3 regions of the Streptomyces sp. NPDC058665 genome follow, and region 2 is predicted to be linked to each of the others. Evidence: riboswitches for the same ligand, from Rfam matches in the RefSeq annotation. Region 2 holds a riboswitch; each other region holds the start of a gene.

Region 1 (5,599 bases), on a different contig from region 2:
CGGGCACGCGTTCGGCGGGGACGGCGACGACCGCGAGGTCGACGGGCTCCTCGATCTCCGCCAGGGAGCAGACGGCCGGGACGCCGTCGATCTCGGTGAGTTCCGGGGGCAGAGCCACGTTCACCGCGTACACGCGCCCGGTGAAACCCCCGTCCAGGAGATTGCGCAGCACGGCTCGCCCGACGCCGCCCGCGGTGCGCCCGGCGCCGACGACGGCCACCGACGACGGGCCGAGGAGCCGTCGCACGGAGCGGGCCTCGGCGCGCTGCTCACGGCCGCGCTGGACGGCGAGCGACTCGGCGGTCGGTTCGAGGTCGAGGACGAGACGGACCGCGCCGTCCTCGAAGCTGCGTTTCTGGGTGAACCCGGCGTCCCGGAACACCTTGATCATCTTGCTGTTGGCGGGCAGCACCTCCGCCGCGAAGCGCCGGATACCGCGCTCGCGAGCCACGGCGGCGATGTGTTCGAGGAGCGCGGAGGCGATGCCGCGCCCCTGATGCGCGTCCTGGACGAGGAAGGCGACCTCCGCCTCGTCGGCGGGGGCCGACGCGGCCCTGCCGTCGCTGTCGACGCGGTCGTAGCGGACGGTCGCGACGAACTCGCCGTGGACGGTCACCGCGAGGCCCACCCGGTCCACGTAGTCGTGGTGGGTGAACCGGTAGACGTCCTTGTCGGAGAGCCGGGGGTAGGGCGCGAAGAAGCGGTAGTACTTCGACTCGTCGGACACCTGCTCGTAGAAGTTGACCAGCCGCTCGGCGTCGTGGGTGGTGATGGGGCGGACGCGGGCCGTGCCCCCGTCGCGCAGCACCACGTCTGCTTCCCAGTGAGCGGGGTACGCGTGCTGCGACGGCGGCGTCATGACACGAGCCTACGGCGCGCACATGGGTAGCGGCGGTTACCCGGCCGGGGCAGGCTGGGGGTGCCGCACCGGGCCGTTCCGGGGCACATGAGACACTGGTCTAGACAACAACTGTGACTTGAAGGGCAACACCATGGCTGAGCGCCGCGTCAATGTCGGCTGGGCCGAGGGCCTGCACGCCCGTCCCGCCTCCATCTTCGTCCGGGCCGCCACGGCTTCCGGCGTTCCGCTTACCATCGCCAAGGCCGACGGCAGCCCGGTCAACGCGGTGTCGATGCTCGCCGTGCTGGGGCTGGGCGCGCAGGGCGGCGACGAGATCGTCCTGTTCTCCGACGCGGACGGTGCGGAGATCGCGCTGGACCGGCTGGCGAAGCTGGTCGCCGAGGGTCTGGACGAGCTGCCCGAGACCGTCTGAAGCGCGAGCGCACGTTCCTGGCACGTATGGCGAAGGCCCCGGCAGGATGCCGGGGCCTTCGTCGCGTGGTGACTAGACGTTCACGCCGTGGGAGCGCAGATACGCGACCGGGTCGATGTCGGAGCCGTACTCCGCGGTCGTCCGCGCCTCGAAGTGCAGGTGCGGGCCGCTGGAGTTGCCGGTCGAGCCGGAGAGGGCGATCTGCTGCCCCGGGGCGACGCTCTGGCCGATGGAGACGCCTATGGACGAGAGGTGTCCGTACTGGGTGTACGTGCCGTCGTTCATACGGATGACGATGTTGTTCCCGTACGCGCCGCCCCAGCCGGCCTCGACGACGGTGCCCGCGCCGACGGCCACGACCGAAGTGCCGGACGCGGCACGGAAGTCGACGCCGGAGTGGCTGCCGGAGGACCAGAGCGCGCCGCCGGTCCTGTAGCCGGTGGTGAGCGAGGAGCCGGCGACCGGGAGCCGGTAGGAGTTGAGGCGCTCGCGCTCGGCGGCCCGTGCCGCGCGCTCCTTGGCGGCGCGGAGTTCCTTGGCGCGGGCCTCCGCCTTGCGCTTCGCCTCGGCCTTGGCGCGCGCGGCGGCCTTGGCCTCCGCCTTCGCTTCCGCGGCCTCTTCGGCTGCCGCCCGCTGCGCGTCGGCCTGGGCGTCGATCTTCGCGGCGAGCGAGTCGTCGATGACGATGGCACGGGGCGGGGCCTCGGGGACGGCCTCCTGGGCGAGGGTCGCCTCCGCGTCGGCGGCGAGCGCCGGGGATGCGAGGGTGCCGATGACACCGGCCGCGGTGAGGGACGCGGCTCCGGCGAAGTTCGCACCTCTGCGCGTCATTCGGTTCCGGGCACGGTGCTTCCCGGTGGCACGGGTGAACGCCATTGAGGTGGCTGGTCCTTTCCTTCCTTCTCGCCTACCGGGCAGGGCCTGGCTGACGGGTTCGGAGCAGGAAGGTCTCCTACGGGGGTCCTCCGCGCATGGCGAAGGGCGCCCGATTCACCCCAGGGACAGGTTGGGTCCCCGGCTCCCCAGGCTCGCGCCTGACGGGGACTCGGCGATGGCTGTCCGGTGCCGCGGACGCGGCGGGCTCTGACGAACAGCCGGACCGACGCTAGGCGTTCATCTTTCAATCACCAAACGGACAGCCCGTTTTGTAGCGCACGCCACAGGGCATTCGGGCAACCCACCCATAAATACGGACAAATAAGGGAACCCCGGCGACAAGTTCGTCACCGGGGTTCCCTTTGTCCTGATTCCCGTACGGGATCGTGCCGTCAGCCGGTGACGACCTTCACCTCGCCGATGTCCAGCGCCTCGACCGGCTCCCGGATCACCGAGGCGTCCCCGACGAGCACCGTGACGAGCCGGTCGCCCGGGAAGGCGCTGACGACGGCGGCCGTCGCCTCGACCGTGCCGGTCTCGGCCAGGCGCGCGTACAGCCGCGCCTGGAAGTCGTCCGGCAGGTGCTGTTCGACCTGGTCGGCGAGCGTGTCCGCGACGGACGCGGCCGTCTCGTACTTCAGCGGCGCGACCCCGACCAGATTCTGTACGGCCGTCTCACGCTCGGCGTCCGTCAGGCCTTCGGCCGCGAGCGTACGCAGGACCTTCCACAGGTCGTCCAGCGCGGGCCCGGTCGACTCGGTGTCCACAGACCCGCTGATGGCGAGCATGGAGGCGCCCGTGCCCTCCGGGTCGGAGCGCAGCACCTGCGCGAAGGCCCGCACGCCGTACGTGTAGCCCTTCTCCTCCCGCAGCACCCGGTCGAGCCGGGAGGTGAGCGTGCCGCCCAGGCAGTACGTGCCGAGCACCTGGGCCGGCCAGACGCGGTCGTGCCGGTCGGGGCCGACGCGGCCGATCAGGAGCTGGGTCTGTACGGCTCCGGGCCGGTCCACGATCACGACACGGCCGGTGTCGTCGGCCGTCACCGGCGGCACGGGGCGCGGCTCGGAGGTGTCGCCCGTCCAGTCGCCGAGGGTCTCGGCGAGCAGGGCGTCGAGGTCGACACCGGTGAGGTCGCCGACGATCACCGCGGTGGCGGTGGCGGGGCGGACATGCGCCTCGTAGAAGGCCCGGACGCCCTTGGCGTCGATGCGTCCGACGGTCTCCTCGGTGCCCTGGCGCGGGCGCGACATGCGCGAGGTCTCCGGGAACAGCTCTCTGGAGAGCTGCTTCGCCGCGCGGCGGGCCGGGTTGGCCTGCTCGTGCGGGATCTCGTCCAGCCTGTTCGTGACGAGCCGGCCGACCTCGCTCTCGGAGAACAGCGGCGCGCGCAGGGCGTCGGCGAGCAGGCCGAGCGCCTTGGGCAGCCGGGAGACCGGGACCTCCAGCGAGACCCGTACACCGGGGTGGTCGGCGTGCGCGTCCAGCGTGGCGCCGCAGCGCTCCAGCTCGGCGGCGAACTCCTCGGCGGTGTGCTTGTCGGTGCCCTCGGACAGGGCGCGGGCCATGATCGTGGCCACGCCGTCCAGGCCGTCGGGCTCGGCCTCCAGCGGGGCGGCGAGGGAGATCTCGACGGCCACGACCTGCTGGCCGGGGCGGTGACAGCGCAGCACCGTCAGGCCGTTGGGCAGCGCGCCGCGCTCGGGGGCGGGGAACGCCCAGGGCCTGGCCTCTCCCGCGGTCGGCTGCGGGTGGAACTCCATGGTCACGGCAGCGTCGGTCACTGGTCCGCCCCCTCGTGCTCGTCGGTGGTCTCGTCGGCGGCGGCGTCCTCGTCGTCGGAGGTGACCGGCTCGTAGACCAGCACCGCCCTGTTGTCCGGGCGCAGCCGGGCCTCGGCCACCGCGCGCACCTCGTCGGCCGTGACCTCCAGCACCCGCTGGACGGCGGTCAGTGCCAGCTGCGGGTCGCCGAACAGCACCGCGAACCTGCACAGTTCGTCCGCGCGGCCCGCGACCGTACCGAGCCGGTCGAGCCATTCGCGCTCCAACTGGGCCTGGGCGCGCTCCATTTCCTCGTCCGTGGGGCCATCGGCCGCGAACCGGGCCAGCTCCTCGTCGACCGCGGCCTCGATCTGGGGCACCTCGACGCCACCGGAGGTCTTCACGTCCAGCCAGCCCAGCGAGGGCGCGCCGGCCAGGCGCAGCAGTCCGAATCCCGCCGACACGGCCGTACGGTCACGGCGCACCAGGCGGTTGTGGAGACGGGAGGACTCGCCGCCGCCGAGGACGGTGAGCGCCAGATCGGCGGCGTCGGACTCGCGGGTGCCGTCCTGCGGCAGCCGGTAGGCGGCCATCAGCGCGCGCGCCGGGACCTCCTCGCGGATCTCCTCGCGCAGCTGCTCGCCGATGATGTCGGGCAGCGAGCCGTCGCGCGGCGCCTGCTTGCCGTCGTGCCCCGGGATCGAGCCGAAGTACTTCTGGACCCAGGCGAGGGTCTGCTCGGGATCGATGTCGCCGACGACCGAGAGCACCGCGTTGTTCGGCGCGTAGTACGTACGGAAGAACTGCCGCGCGTCGTCGAGGGTCGCCGCGTCCAGGTCGGCCATCGAGCCGATCGGGGTGTGGTGGTACGGGTGGCCCTCGGGGTAGGAAAGCGCTGTCAGACGCTCGAAGGCGGTGCCGTAGGGCACGTTGTCATAACGCTGTCGGCGTTCGTTCTTCACTACGTCGCGCTGGTTCTCCATCCCCTCGTCGTCCAGGGCGGAGAGCAGCGAGCCCATGCGGTCGGCCTCCAGCCAGAGGGCGAGCTCCAGCTGGTGGGTGGGCATGGTCTCGAAGTAGTTGGTGCGCTCGAAGCTGGTGGTGCCGTTGAGGGAGCCGCCGGCGCCCTGCACCAGCTCGAAGTGACCGTTGCCCTTGACCTGCTTCGAGCCCTGGAACATCAGGTGCTCGAAGAGGTGGGCGAGGCCCGTACGGCCCTTGACCTCGTGGCGTGAGCCGACGTCGTACCAGAGGCAGACCGCGGCGACCGGGGTCAGGTGGTCCTCGGAGAGCACCACGCGCAGTCCGTTGGCGAGCCGGTGCTCGGTCGCTGTCAGGCCGCCGGAACCGGCCTGCGCTGTGGCCGTGTGACCCATGGGCATGTACGTCCCTTCGATCGCGATACGGAGAAGTCCTGCCACTGTATGCAAGCGTGCCGACGCATGGCGAAGTTCCCGTGCCGGGCGAAGCGGCGTCCACTCGCCAAGCGCTTGCGAAACGGTGCCCCGGACGGTTCAACGACGGGTCGAGGTCCGCGTTGTCAGTCCGGCGGGCCACAATGGTGCGGTCAAGTTCCCGAAGTTGCCCGCCCAGACCCGCACAGACCTGTGAAGGAGCCGCAGCAGCGATGGCCCGCCGCAGCACGAAGACCCCGCCGCCCGAGGACTTCGAGGAGAAGATCCTCGACAT
Region 2 (5,599 bases):
CTGCTCATGTCGCTCGTCCGGGAACAGACCGGCACCCAGGGCTTCCTGGTCGGCCTCGGGCTGGCGGTCCTGCCCGTGCCGCTGCTGATGGCGGCCTTCCGCTGGCTGGACCGGGTGGAGCCGGGCCCATGGCGGAATCTGCTGTTCTCCTTCGCCTGGGGCGCCTGCGCCGCCGCCCTCGTGGCGATCACGGCCAACTCCTTCGCGACCCAGTGGATAGCCACCGCCACCGCCGACCCCGCCGGCGCGGAGTCCCTGGGGGCCACGGTGATCGCGCCGATCGTCGAGGAGAGCGCGAAAGCCGCCGCGATCCTGCTGATCTTCCTCTTCCAGCGGCAGTCCTTCACCGGACTGGTCGACGGAGTCGTCGTCGCGGGCTTCACCGCGACCGGCTTCGCCTTCACCGAGAACATCCTGTATCTCGGCAGCGCGTACGGCGAGGACCAGCAGATCGGCAACTCGGGGCTGCCCGCCATGACCGCGGCGACCTTCTTCGTACGCGTGGTGATGTCGCCGTTCGCGCACCCGCTCTTCACGGTCCTGACGGGCATCGGCTTCGGCATCGCCGCCCTCGCCACCAGCCGCCGGCGCGTCCGCCGGTGGCTGATGCCGATCGTCGGCCTCGTGCTCGCCATGGGCACGCACGCGCTGTGGAACGGCTCGTCGTCGCTGTTCGGCCCGTACGGCTTCTACGCGGTGTACGCGGCCTTCATGGTCCCCGCCTTCGCCCTGCTCACCTGGCTGGCGATCTGGACGCGGCAGCGCGAACTGCGCATGGTTTCGACCGAGTTGCCCGCCTACGCGGCGGCGGGCTGGCTCGCCAAGACCGAGCCGCTCGCCCTGTCCTCGATGCGGGCGCGCTCGATGGCGCGCGATGTGGCGGGGCGCGCGTACGGGCCGAAGGCGGCCCGTACGGTCGGCGAGTACCAGGCGTTCGCGACCGCTCTGGCGTTCCTGCGCCACCGGGCCGGGCGCGGCACGGCGGGGCCCGACTTCGTCGAGCGCGAGCAGGAGTTGCTGCACCACATGTGGCAGCGCCGGGAAACGGCGTCGCCCGCGCTGACGTACGCGGCGCGGGCGACGGGGCGGGTGTGGTCTCCGCCGCCGTACATCGACTACGGCGGCTACAACCCGTACAGGAACTAGGGGGTGTCTTGCCGATCAGGCCGGATCAGGGCGTGAGTCCCTTGCCGCGCAGCCAGCTCATCGGGTCGATGCCGCTGCCGCCCGGGGTGTGCACCTCCAGGTGCAGGTGCGGGCCGGTGACGTTGCCGGTGGCTCCCACGCGTCCGATGGTCTCGCCGGTGGTGACCTTCTGGCCCGCCCCGACGGTCATCGAGGACAGGTGGGCGTACCAGATCTCCGTACCGTCTTCGAGCTCCAGCACCACGCGGTAGCCGTACGAGCCGGACCAGCCGGCCGACTTGACGGTCCCGCCGTGGACTGCCTTGGTGGGCGTGCCCGTGGGAGCGGCGAAGTCCAGGCCCGTGTGCTGGCCGGAGGACCACATGGAGCCGGCCTGGCCGAAGGTGGAGGTGAGCGTGTAGGAGGAGGTGGGGAGCGAGAAGCTGGCGGCCAGCTTCTCCAGGCGCTCCTGCTCGGCCTTGCGTTCGGCCTCTTCCTTCGCCTTGCGCTTCGCCTCGGCGGCCTTCTTCTCCGCGTCGGTCTGCTGCTTCTCGGCCTCCGCCGCCGCCTTCTCCGCGGCGGCCTTCTCGGCGCTCGCCTTCTGGGCGGCGTCGGCCTCGGCCTGCTGCTGCTCCGCCTGCTGGAGGATGCGGGCGCGCAGTGCCTCGCCGGAGTCGGTGGTGCCCTGCTGGGCGTCCGCGACGGTGAGGCCCGCCGTGGTCAGCGGGGAGGGCGTCTCGTCGGTCTTCTTGTCGCCGTCGGACATGAAAGACCCGACACCGGGAAGGGACTTGGCGTCGGGGAGATTGTCCGAGAGCGCGTCGGGAAGTGATATCGAGACCGGCGGCTTGTCCTGCGCGGAGGCGATGCCTCCGGCGCCGACAGCGGCGATGACACCCACTCCGAGGACCGTGGAGCTGCGGGCCAGCGCGTTGCGCTGCTTGGCGACACGGTGCTTGCCGCGTACGGGACGGATGGAGTCCGCGGTGGGATTCCACTCCTCCCAGTCCCTGGTGGCCTCGCCGTCGGCGAGATCGGTGCCGGCGAGCCGGCTCCCGGGGCCGAAATGGGCCGGGACGGAGGCTTCGGGAGCAGGCCTGTTGGACGCCACTGGGGCGCTCTCCTTTCCTTCCTTCTCGCCTACCGGGTTAGCTGACGGGTTCGGAGCAGGAAGGTCTCCTACGAGCGTTTCTCGCCGCACGAGGCAGCAAGAGGCGCCCGATTCACCCCAATTGGTGGTTCCCCGGTTTCCTTGCGGAATTCGGCGCGTGCGCACGGTGCCGTCTCTTTCGACGGCTGGGACAACCGCGCTGCGTTATCGAACGTTAATAGACGACGGGGGCTTATTCCAAGCTGTTCCCGGTGATCGTTAGCGAGCACGGCGGGGATCAACCGGGACACAAGCAGGCGCAATCGGGCGAGTTGATCGGCATTCGGACCGTGTGCGATCACACACTCGAACTGACGGTGCGTCAAATGTTATGCGGAGTGGTGCGCCTCAACTACGCAGCGTGGCGGGGGAGATGACATCACGGCACGACCGGCATCGTCCGGCGCCGCTCCGGCTGCCGCGGGGTGGGCCGGCTGATGGCCAGCAGCGCCATGTCGTCCGTCCTGCCGCCGCCGGTGTGCAGCCGTACGTCCCCGACGATCGCCTGCAGCAGATCGTCGGGACCGGGAAAGATCCGCCCCGCGAGCCGTCCGCCCGGGTCGTAGAAGACGCCCTCCGCGTTGCGCGCCTCGGAGAGCCCGTCCGTGTAGAGGAGCAGCGTCGCCCCTGGCCGGTACGGGACCTCCTCCGCGTGGTCCGGCCACGTCCCCAGCTCACCCATCCCGAGCGGCAGCGCCGGATCGGTGGGGGCCAGCACGGTCAGCGCGCCGTCGGGGCCGAGCAGCAGCGGCTCAGGGTGCCCGCGGTTCAGTACGCGCACTATGCCCTCGGTGTGGGGGACCTCGGCCAGTACGGCGGTGGTGAAGCCCTCGAACAGGTCGATCCCGCTGCGCCGCGTGCCTTCGCGCGCCAGCGCACGCTCCAGCCGCCGCGCGACCCCTTCGAGCGTCGTCTCCTGCTCGGCGGCCTCCCGGAAGGCGCCGATGATGACGGCCACGGTCTCGACCGCGCCCATGCCCTTGCCGCGTACGTCGCCGACCACCACCCGTACCCCGTACTCCGTGTCCTGGACGGCGAACAGGTCGCCGCCGATGTACGCGCCCTCCTCGGCGGCCTCGTAACGCGCGGCGACGTGCAGCCCGCCGATCCGGGCCTCGGGTGTCGGCAGGACAGCGCGCTGGGCGGCCTCGGCGATCACCCGTGCGGAAGCCAGGCGTTCACCGCTGCGGCGTACGACACCGTTGATGGCCAGCGCGAGGACGGAGACGGTGAAGACGGTCAGCGAGTCGGTGATCGTGTCGACCCCGCTCGATGAGCTGCCGAAGTAACGCAGTCCGATGACGGCGCCGACGGAAAGGAGGCCGACCAAGAGGGTGCGCAGGAACGAGAAGAAGGGGGCGGCGACCAACGGCGCCGCCGAGAAGAACGGGGAGGCGGTGAAGGCGGTCGGGGTCGCCTGGTCCAGGATGATCCCCGCCACGATGATCAGACCGGGCAGCAACTCCACGACCGGATGCGTCGGCCGGGAGGCGAGCCGGCCGCGTCGGCGCTTGGGCGGCCGGGGGTCTTCGGGGCCGAAACCGGGCGGGAGCTTCTCGACGGGGCGCGAGCGGCGCCAGGTGGGGTCGTCCGGGTCGGCGTCCGCCAGCCGGAAGCCTTCGTCGGCGCGGCGGAAACCACGTTGGACCAGGCGCCGGACGCCGCCGTTGAACCGGCGGAGCCTGGAGGAGACGGCGGGACGGTGGGACGTGCGGCGGGGCGAGGAGGTACGGGCGGGCCGCTCGGCGGAGGGGTCGGGGACGGCCCCCTTGGCGGGAGGGTGCTCGCCGCCGCCAGGGGGGCCGTCCCCGGTCCCGTCGTCCCCGCTGTCTCTCAGGTGCCCCACCAGTGGCCTCCTGCCCGGTCCGTCGAATGCCGCGGACGGTACCGCGTCCCCCCAGGCTGGCCTCTTACGCGCCGGGCGGCTACCCGCTGTCGACCGACTGGGCTATCCGGCGGGCCGGTGCGATGACGGTGGCTCGGCCGCGGCCGTGGGAATCGGGAACAGGACGCGCGCACGACGAAGGCCCGGATCCAGTGGATCCGGGCCTTCGTCCTCTGCGAGTAGCGGGGACAGGATTTGAACCTGCGACCTCTGGGTTATGAGCCCAGCGAGCTACCGAGCTGCTCCACCCCGCGCCGTTGACTGCAACATTACGCCATCCGGACCAAGATCATTTCCATTTACCCCGCCGAGGGCCCCGATCGGCCTAGGCGGCCTCCACCACATCGGCGCGGATCGCCGCGGCCCACTCGACCAGCAGCCTTTGGTACTCCTCCTGCTCGGCGGGGGACAGCGCCCGGCCCGCGCGCGCCCACAGGGCACGGATCTCCGCGTTGACGACGGCGGCGGGACGGACGGAAGCACTGGCATCAGAGGAAGCTGACATGCGGTAAGGCTACGGCCAGCCACTGACAATGGGCAGAGCGTGTACCCCACGACCTCACACAGTCACCTTCCGGAGCCCTCTACGCTTACCCCGGTGATCGAAACCATCGTGTTCGACGTCGGCGAGACTCTCGTCCGCGACGACCGCCACTGGGCTTCCTGGGCCGACTGGCTCGGCGTCCCCCGCCACACCATCTCCGCGCTGGTCGGTGCCGTCACCACGCAGGGCAGGGACAGCGCCGACGCCCTCCACCTCATCAAGCCGGGCATAGATGTCGGCGAGGCGTACCGGGCGAGAGAAGCCGCCGGCCGGGGCGAGCACCTGGACGAGTCCGACCTCTATCCCGACGTACGGCCCGCCCTGGCCGCCCTGCACCAGTTCGGCGTACGCGTCATCATCGCCGGCGACGAGACCGTCAAGGCCGGGGAACTGCTGCGAGGCCTCGATCTGCCCGCCGATCTGGTCGCCACGTCCGGCGAGTGGGGCGTCGCCAAGCCGTCGGCGGAGTTCTTCGCGCGAGTCGTGGAGGCGGCGGACACCGCGCCGGAACGGATTCTGTACGTCGGCGACCACCCCATGCACGATCTGTTCCCCGCCCAGCGGGCCGGTCTGCGGGCGGCGCATCTGCGGCGCGGGCACTGGGGTTATCTGACGGCGGACGATCCGGACGTCGTCGCGGCGGCGGACTGGCGGATCGACGCGCTCACGCAGCTCACGCCGATCGTGGCGGAGCAGCGGCAGTTGGCCTGAGGCGGGCACGGCAGCCTTAAGGAGGGCGATTCGTCACTCGGGGCCGTACTCGTGCGGCTGCCCGCCCTGCCACTCGACCCAGGAAGGATCGTCGAGCAGTTCCCACGCGTCGGGCAGGCCGGCTAGCCGCAGGAATTCGATCAGGTGGTCGTCGTTGTGGGCGAGTCCCATGATCCGGCCGCGG
Region 3 (5,599 bases), on a different contig from region 2:
TGGGGGCGCACGAGTCGGGGGCCGGGCTCATCCGGGCTTTCGAGGCCACCGTCATCCCCGGACTGCTGCAAACTCCCGAGTACGCACGCGGCCGACTCGCCCAAGGTGTGCAACTCTTCGGCTCGCCCGACGACATTGACGAGGCCGTACGGGCCAGGCTCCGGCGCCAGGAGATCCTCTACAAGCGCGACAAGAGGTTCCACTTCGTACTGACCGAAGCGGCCCTGCGATTCCGGCTCTGCCCGCCGGAGGCCATGCTCGGGCAGCTGGACCGTCTGATCGCGCTGTCGGCGCTGCCGAACGTCAGACTCGGCATCATCGGCTTCGACACTCCGTACGGTGTCGCGCCCTGGCATGGCTTCTGGATTCTCGACCGCGAGCGCGTGGTAGTGGAGACCTACTCTGCCGAGTTGAACCTCGCGCAGCCGAAGGAAGTAGCTCTGTACGAAGGTGTCTTTGACAGTCTGGCCACGGTCGCCTCGTACGGCCGGGCGGCTCGCGCCGTGATCACCCGGGTGATCGACGATCTCGCGACCGACGCCGCCGAGTAGGCACCGCATCAGGCCGGTTACTGTCACCTCCATGTCCGACTTGCCCAGCCCCGCTCCCGACCTCTTCACCTGGGAGTTCGCCACCGATCCCTACCCCGCCTACGCCTGGCTCCGCGAGCACGCGCCCGTGCGGTGGACGCGGCTGCCCAGTGGGGTCGACGCGTGGCTGGTGACGCGGTACGCGGATGCCAAGAAGGCTCTGGCCGATGCTCGGCTGTCCAAGAATCCCGTGCATCACGCCGAGTCGCCGCACGCCAAGGGGAAGACCGGCATCCCGGGGGAGCGCGGTGCGGAGTTGATGACGCATCTGCTGAACATCGATCCGCCCGATCACACCCGTCTGCGGCGGCTGGTTTCGCAGGCGTTCACTCCCCGGCGCGTGGCCGAATTCGCACCCCGGGTACAGGAGTTGACCGACGGGCTGATCGACTCATTCGCGTCGAAGGGGGAGGCCGACCTGATCCATGACTTCGCCTTCCCGCTCCCCATCTACGCGATCTGCGATCTGCTCGGCGTCCCGCGCGAGGACCAGGACGACTTCCGCGACTGGGCCGGGATGATGATCCGGCACGGCGGCGGGCCACGGGGCGGGGTCGCGCGGTCCGTCAAGAAGATGCGGGGGTATCTCGCCGAGCTCATCCACCGTAAGCGGGACGACCCCGGAGACGACCTGATCTCCGGCTTGATCCGGGCCGGCGACCACGGCGAGCACCTCACCGAGAACGAGGCCGCCGCGATGGCGTTCATCCTTCTCTTCGCGGGGTTCGAGACAACCGTGAATCTCATCGGGAATGGCGTGTACTCGCTGCTTCGTCATCCCGATCAGCGCGAGCGCCTTCAACGCTCCCTCCGCGCAGGCGAGAAGGAACTCCTCGCGACCGGCGTCGAGGAACTGCTCCGCTACGACGGTCCGGTGGAGCTCGCCACCTGGCGCTACGCCACCGAACCCGTCGAACTCGGCGGGCAGCGCGTCGCGGTCGGTGACCCCGTCCTCGTCGTACTCGCCGCCGCCGACCGGGACCCGGCGCGGTTCGCCGACCCGGACCGGCTCGATCTGGCGCGGAGTGACAACAAACACCTCGGATACGGCCACGGCATCCACTACTGCCTCGGCGCGCCCCTCGCCCGGCTTGAGGGGCAGACCGCGCTCGCCACCCTTCTGACCCGCCTGCCCGACTTGCGGCTAGCGGTCGAACCGTCCGATTTGAGGTGGCGTGGGGGGCTCATCATGCGTGGACTGCGTACGCTCCCGGTGCAGTTCACAGCGGTGAGTGACTGACGGATCGTCAACACTGTGACTTTCACGTGATCTACGCTGCATCGACTTGTGACAGACGTTCGAGTACGGCTACGTTCACGATCGTCCCGGCAGTCACGCGCCGGGGTTCACGTCCCAGCAGTCTCACGGAAGGCAACCGCATGCGCTCCGGGAACGGCCGGCACCGTCGGCCCCGTCAGGCCCCCGCCCTTGTCGTCGCGGCAGGGGTGACAGGCTCGGCGATCGCCATCCCGCTGCTCGGCGCGACCGGCGCCAGTGCGGCGGACGCCTCGACCTGGGACCGCGTCGCCGAGTGCGAGAGCGGCGGCATGTGGAGCGCCGACCTCGGCAACGGCTACTACGGCGGCCTCCAGATCTCCCAGGAGACCTGGGCCGACTTCGGCGGTACGGCGTACGCCCCCACCGCCGACCAGGCCAGCCGCAGCCAGCAGATAGCCGTCGCCGAGAAGATCCTCGAAGCGCAGGGGCCGAGCGCGTGGCCGACCTGCGCGCTGGTCACCGGGCTCACGGCGGAGCCGGGCACGGACGCGGGCGCCGACGGTGAAGCGGACAAGGCTCAGGGCAACGGTTCCTCCGGCGAGTCCACCCAGCAGCAGGAGACCTCCCCGGAGCCCGAGCCGAGCGAGACGGCCGAGCTGCCTCCCGCTCCCGAGTCGACCCCGTCGTCCGGGCAGTTCGGCCGCGACTCCGCGTCCGAGGCCGAGGAGCAGGGCGCCGAGCCGAGCTCGGAGCCCAGCACCGCCGACGCGGGGAAGGGCAAGCACCGCGGCGAGGCGGCCCCCGAGGCGGGCAAGCCCGCCGGGGAGGCCGAAGCCGGCGAGGAAGGCAAGACGGACGAAGAGCGCGAAAGCGGCCGTCATGCCTCACGGGGTGACAGTTCGACACGCGCCGACGACGTCGCGGACGGCTCGTACACCGTCCGTGCGGGCGACAATCTGTGGGCCATCGCCGACGAGGCGAAGGTGGAGGGTGGCTGGGCCGCGCTCTACCAGGCGAACCGCGAGGTCGTGGGCTCCGACGCGGACCTCATCCTGCCGGGCCAGAAGCTCGATCTGACCGCGAATCAGGGGTAGTTAAGCGGGCTATGTCCGCATCTGGGCAAGTGAGACAAGCGTCTCTTCGCCCCAACTGATGCGGTCTGCCCGGCAACTCGCCCCCTTTCCGTTCCGACCTGCGTAAACAGAGGTTTCCTCGGGGCGGGATGGGCGAATCATCCCGGATGTTCCTTCTTTGAACATCCGGGATGTCTGTGTTTACGGTCTGAACCGCTCGCACCGCGGGCACCGTCGACCGTCACGCCGAGTCCTGCCGTCGGTCGGGGGGAGTACTCGTCGCTTCACGCGCCGAAGGCAGGAGCGGGGGACCCAGGTAAGTGCCGGCCAATACGGCCGGCTCGGGGTGCAGCCGTGTGCGAGGGGACGTACAGACGTTCCCGGGTCGCACGGCCGGGCAACTCACTTGGCCCGAACCCGACAGCTCACCTCGCAGGCGTCGGTGAGGAGATCTCGCATGCTGTTTTCCAGCGCGTCCGGCAAGGGCAAGCACCGTCGTCCCTCCAAGACCGTCCGTTACGCCACGCTCGCCGGCATCACCGGTGCCGCCGTCGCGGTCCCGCTGATCGGCGCCACCGCCGCCTCCGCGGCCACCACCTCCGAGTGGGACGCCGTCGCCCAGTGCGAGTCCGGCGGCAACTGGTCGATCAACACCGGCAACGGCTACTTCGGCGGGCTTCAGTTCTCCGCCTCCACCTGGGCCGCGTACGGCGGCACCGCGTTCGCCTCCAGCGCCGACCAGGCCTCGAAGTCCCAGCAGATACAGATCGCCGAGAAGGTCCTGGCCGGCCAGGGCAAGGGTGCCTGGCCGAGCTGTGGCGTGGGTCTGTCCAACGCGTCGAACGACGCGGGCTCGGCCGACTCCGGCTCCGGGGACTCCGGTCAGCAGCAGGCCGCCCCCGAGCAGACCGAGCAGGCCCCCCAGGCCGCTCCGGAGAAGCGGTCCGCCCCGCGTGCGACGCAGGAGCAGCCCGCCTCGCGCACCGAGACGCGCGGCCCGGTCAAGAAGGGCGACGGCGAGTACAAGGTCAAGCCCGGCGACTCGCTCTCCAAGATCGCCGAGACCAAGAAGGTCGAAGGCGGCTGGAAGAAGCTCTTCAAGCTCAACAAGGACATCGTCGAGGACGCCGACGTGATCTTCCCGGGTCAGCAGCTCCACCTGAGCTGACCCTTTCCCCTTGAACCCCCGGCCCGGCGCGCCTCACTCCCCCCGGACGCGCCGGGCCGGGGGCTTCGGACGGCCTCCGGCCTTGGGCTTCGGAAGGGCTCGACCCAACCCTTGGACATTCGGGTCCGAACGGGCATCGCGGACTCTTTTCGTCCCAGCGGGCGGGCATCTGCCGACCGCCGACCGGGAGCCGGTTAGGCTCATGCCGCAAGGCCAACGCAAGGCCGACGAGGCCCGGCACCCATGAGGCCCTGCTCCACGCGTCACATCCCAGAAGGAGATGCTCGTGCCGTCCATCGACGTCGTCGTAGCCCGGGAAATCCTTGACTCCCGAGGCAACCCAACGGTCGAGGTCGAGGTCGGCCTCGACGACGGCAGCACCGGCCGTGCTGCTGTCCCCTCCGGTGCGTCCACCGGTGCGTTCGAGGCCCTTGAGCTCCGCGACGGTGACCAGAACCGCTACCAGGGCAAGGGCGTCGAGAAGGCCGTCCTCGCCGTCATCGAGCAGATCGGCCCGGAGCTCGTCGGCTACGACGCCACCGAGCAGCGCCTGATCGACCAGGCGATGTTCGACCTGGACGCCACCCCCGACAAGTCCTCGCTCGGCGCCAACGCCATCCTCGGTGTCTCCCTGGCCGTGGCGCACGCCGCCTCCGAGGCCTCGGACCTGCCGCTGTTCCGGTACCTCGGGGGCCCGAACGCGCACCTGCTGCCCGTTCCGATGATGAACATCCTCAACGGCGGGTCGCACGCCGACTCCAACGTGGACATCCAGGAGTTCATGATCGCGCCGATCGGCGCCGAGTCGTTCTCCGAGGCCCTGCGCTGGGGCGCGGAGGTCTACCACACGCTGAAGAAGGTCCTGAAGGAGAAGGGGCTCTCCACGGGCCTCGGCGACGAGGGCGGCTTCGCGCCGAACCTGGAGTCCAACCGCGCCGCGCTCGACCTCATCCTCGTGGCCATCAAGGAAGCCGGCTACGCCCCGGGCAAGGACATCGCGCTCGCACTCGACGTCGCGGCCTCCGAGTTCTACAAGGACGGCTCCTACGAGTTCGAGGGCAAGTCCCGCTCGGCCGCCGAGATGACCGAGTACTACGAGGAGCTCGTCGCCTCGTACCCGCTGGTCTCCATCGAGGACCCGCTCTTCGAGGACGACTGGGCCGGCTGGAAGGTCCTCAACGACAAGCTGGGCTCCAAGGTCCAGATCGTCGGCGACGACCTCTTCGTCACCAACCCCGAGCGCCTGGCCCGTGGCATCGAGGAGGGCTCGGCCAACGCCCTGCTCGTCAAGGTCAACCAGATCGGTTCGCTGACCGAGACCCTGGACGCCGTCGAGCTGGCGCAGCGCAGCGGCTTCAAGTGCATGATGTCGCACCGCTCCGGCGAGACCGAGGACGTCACGATCGCCGACCTCGCCGTCGCCACCAACTGCGGCCAGATCAAGACCGGCGCCCCGGCCCGCTCCGAGCGCGTCGCCAAGTACAACCAGCTCCTGCGCATCGAGGAGATCCTCGACGACGCGGCGGTGTACGCGGGCCGCAGCGCGTTC

What was found. A riboswitch is a leader RNA that binds a small molecule or an ion and turns the genes downstream of it on or off. The one in region 2 is predicted to bind cyclic di-AMP.
Positions count from the first base shown of each region.
Region 1: linked by a shared signal. The riboswitch ahead of ACFWV8_RS22660 (M23 family metallopeptidase) and the one ahead of ACFWV8_RS28205 (M23 family metallopeptidase) in region 2 are both predicted to bind cyclic di-AMP.
Region 3: linked by a shared signal. The riboswitch ahead of ACFWV8_RS01935 (transglycosylase family protein) and the one ahead of ACFWV8_RS28205 (M23 family metallopeptidase) in region 2 are both predicted to bind cyclic di-AMP.

Region 1 is NZ_JBHXRX010000034.1:63,496-69,094, reverse strand. It holds gene ACFWV8_RS22670 (GNAT family N-acetyltransferase) at 1-859, opposite strand, end outside; gene ACFWV8_RS22665 (HPr family phosphocarrier protein) at 993-1,274, shown strand; gene ACFWV8_RS22660 (M23 family metallopeptidase) at 1,347-2,150, opposite strand; cyclic di-AMP (ydaO/yuaA leader) riboswitch at 2,165-2,335, opposite strand; gene ACFWV8_RS22655 (M16 family metallopeptidase) at 2,543-3,910, opposite strand; gene ACFWV8_RS22650 (pitrilysin family protein) at 3,928-5,292, opposite strand; gene ACFWV8_RS22645 (DNA topoisomerase (ATP-hydrolyzing) subunit A) at 5,538-5,599, shown strand, end outside.
Region 2 is NZ_JBHXRX010000052.1:16,238-21,836, forward strand. It holds gene ACFWV8_RS28200 (PrsW family intramembrane metalloprotease) at 1-1,146, shown strand, start outside; gene ACFWV8_RS28205 (M23 family metallopeptidase) at 1,172-2,236, opposite strand; cyclic di-AMP (ydaO/yuaA leader) riboswitch at 2,248-2,402, opposite strand; gene ACFWV8_RS28210 (PP2C family protein-serine/threonine phosphatase) at 2,655-3,743, opposite strand; tRNA gene ACFWV8_RS28215 (tRNA-Met) at 4,341-4,414, opposite strand; gene ACFWV8_RS28220 (hypothetical protein) at 4,486-4,665, opposite strand; gene ACFWV8_RS28225 (HAD family hydrolase) at 4,762-5,415, shown strand; gene ACFWV8_RS28230 (hypothetical protein) at 5,449-5,599, opposite strand, start outside.
Region 3 is NZ_JBHXRX010000002.1:114,916-120,514, forward strand. It holds gene ACFWV8_RS01920 (DUF5753 domain-containing protein) at 1-551, shown strand, start outside; gene ACFWV8_RS01925 (cytochrome P450) at 583-1,830, shown strand; gene ACFWV8_RS01930 (transglycosylase family protein) at 1,971-2,903, shown strand; cyclic di-AMP (ydaO/yuaA leader) riboswitch at 3,162-3,336, shown strand; gene ACFWV8_RS01935 (transglycosylase family protein) at 3,340-4,050, shown strand; gene eno (phosphopyruvate hydratase) at 4,331-5,599, shown strand, end outside.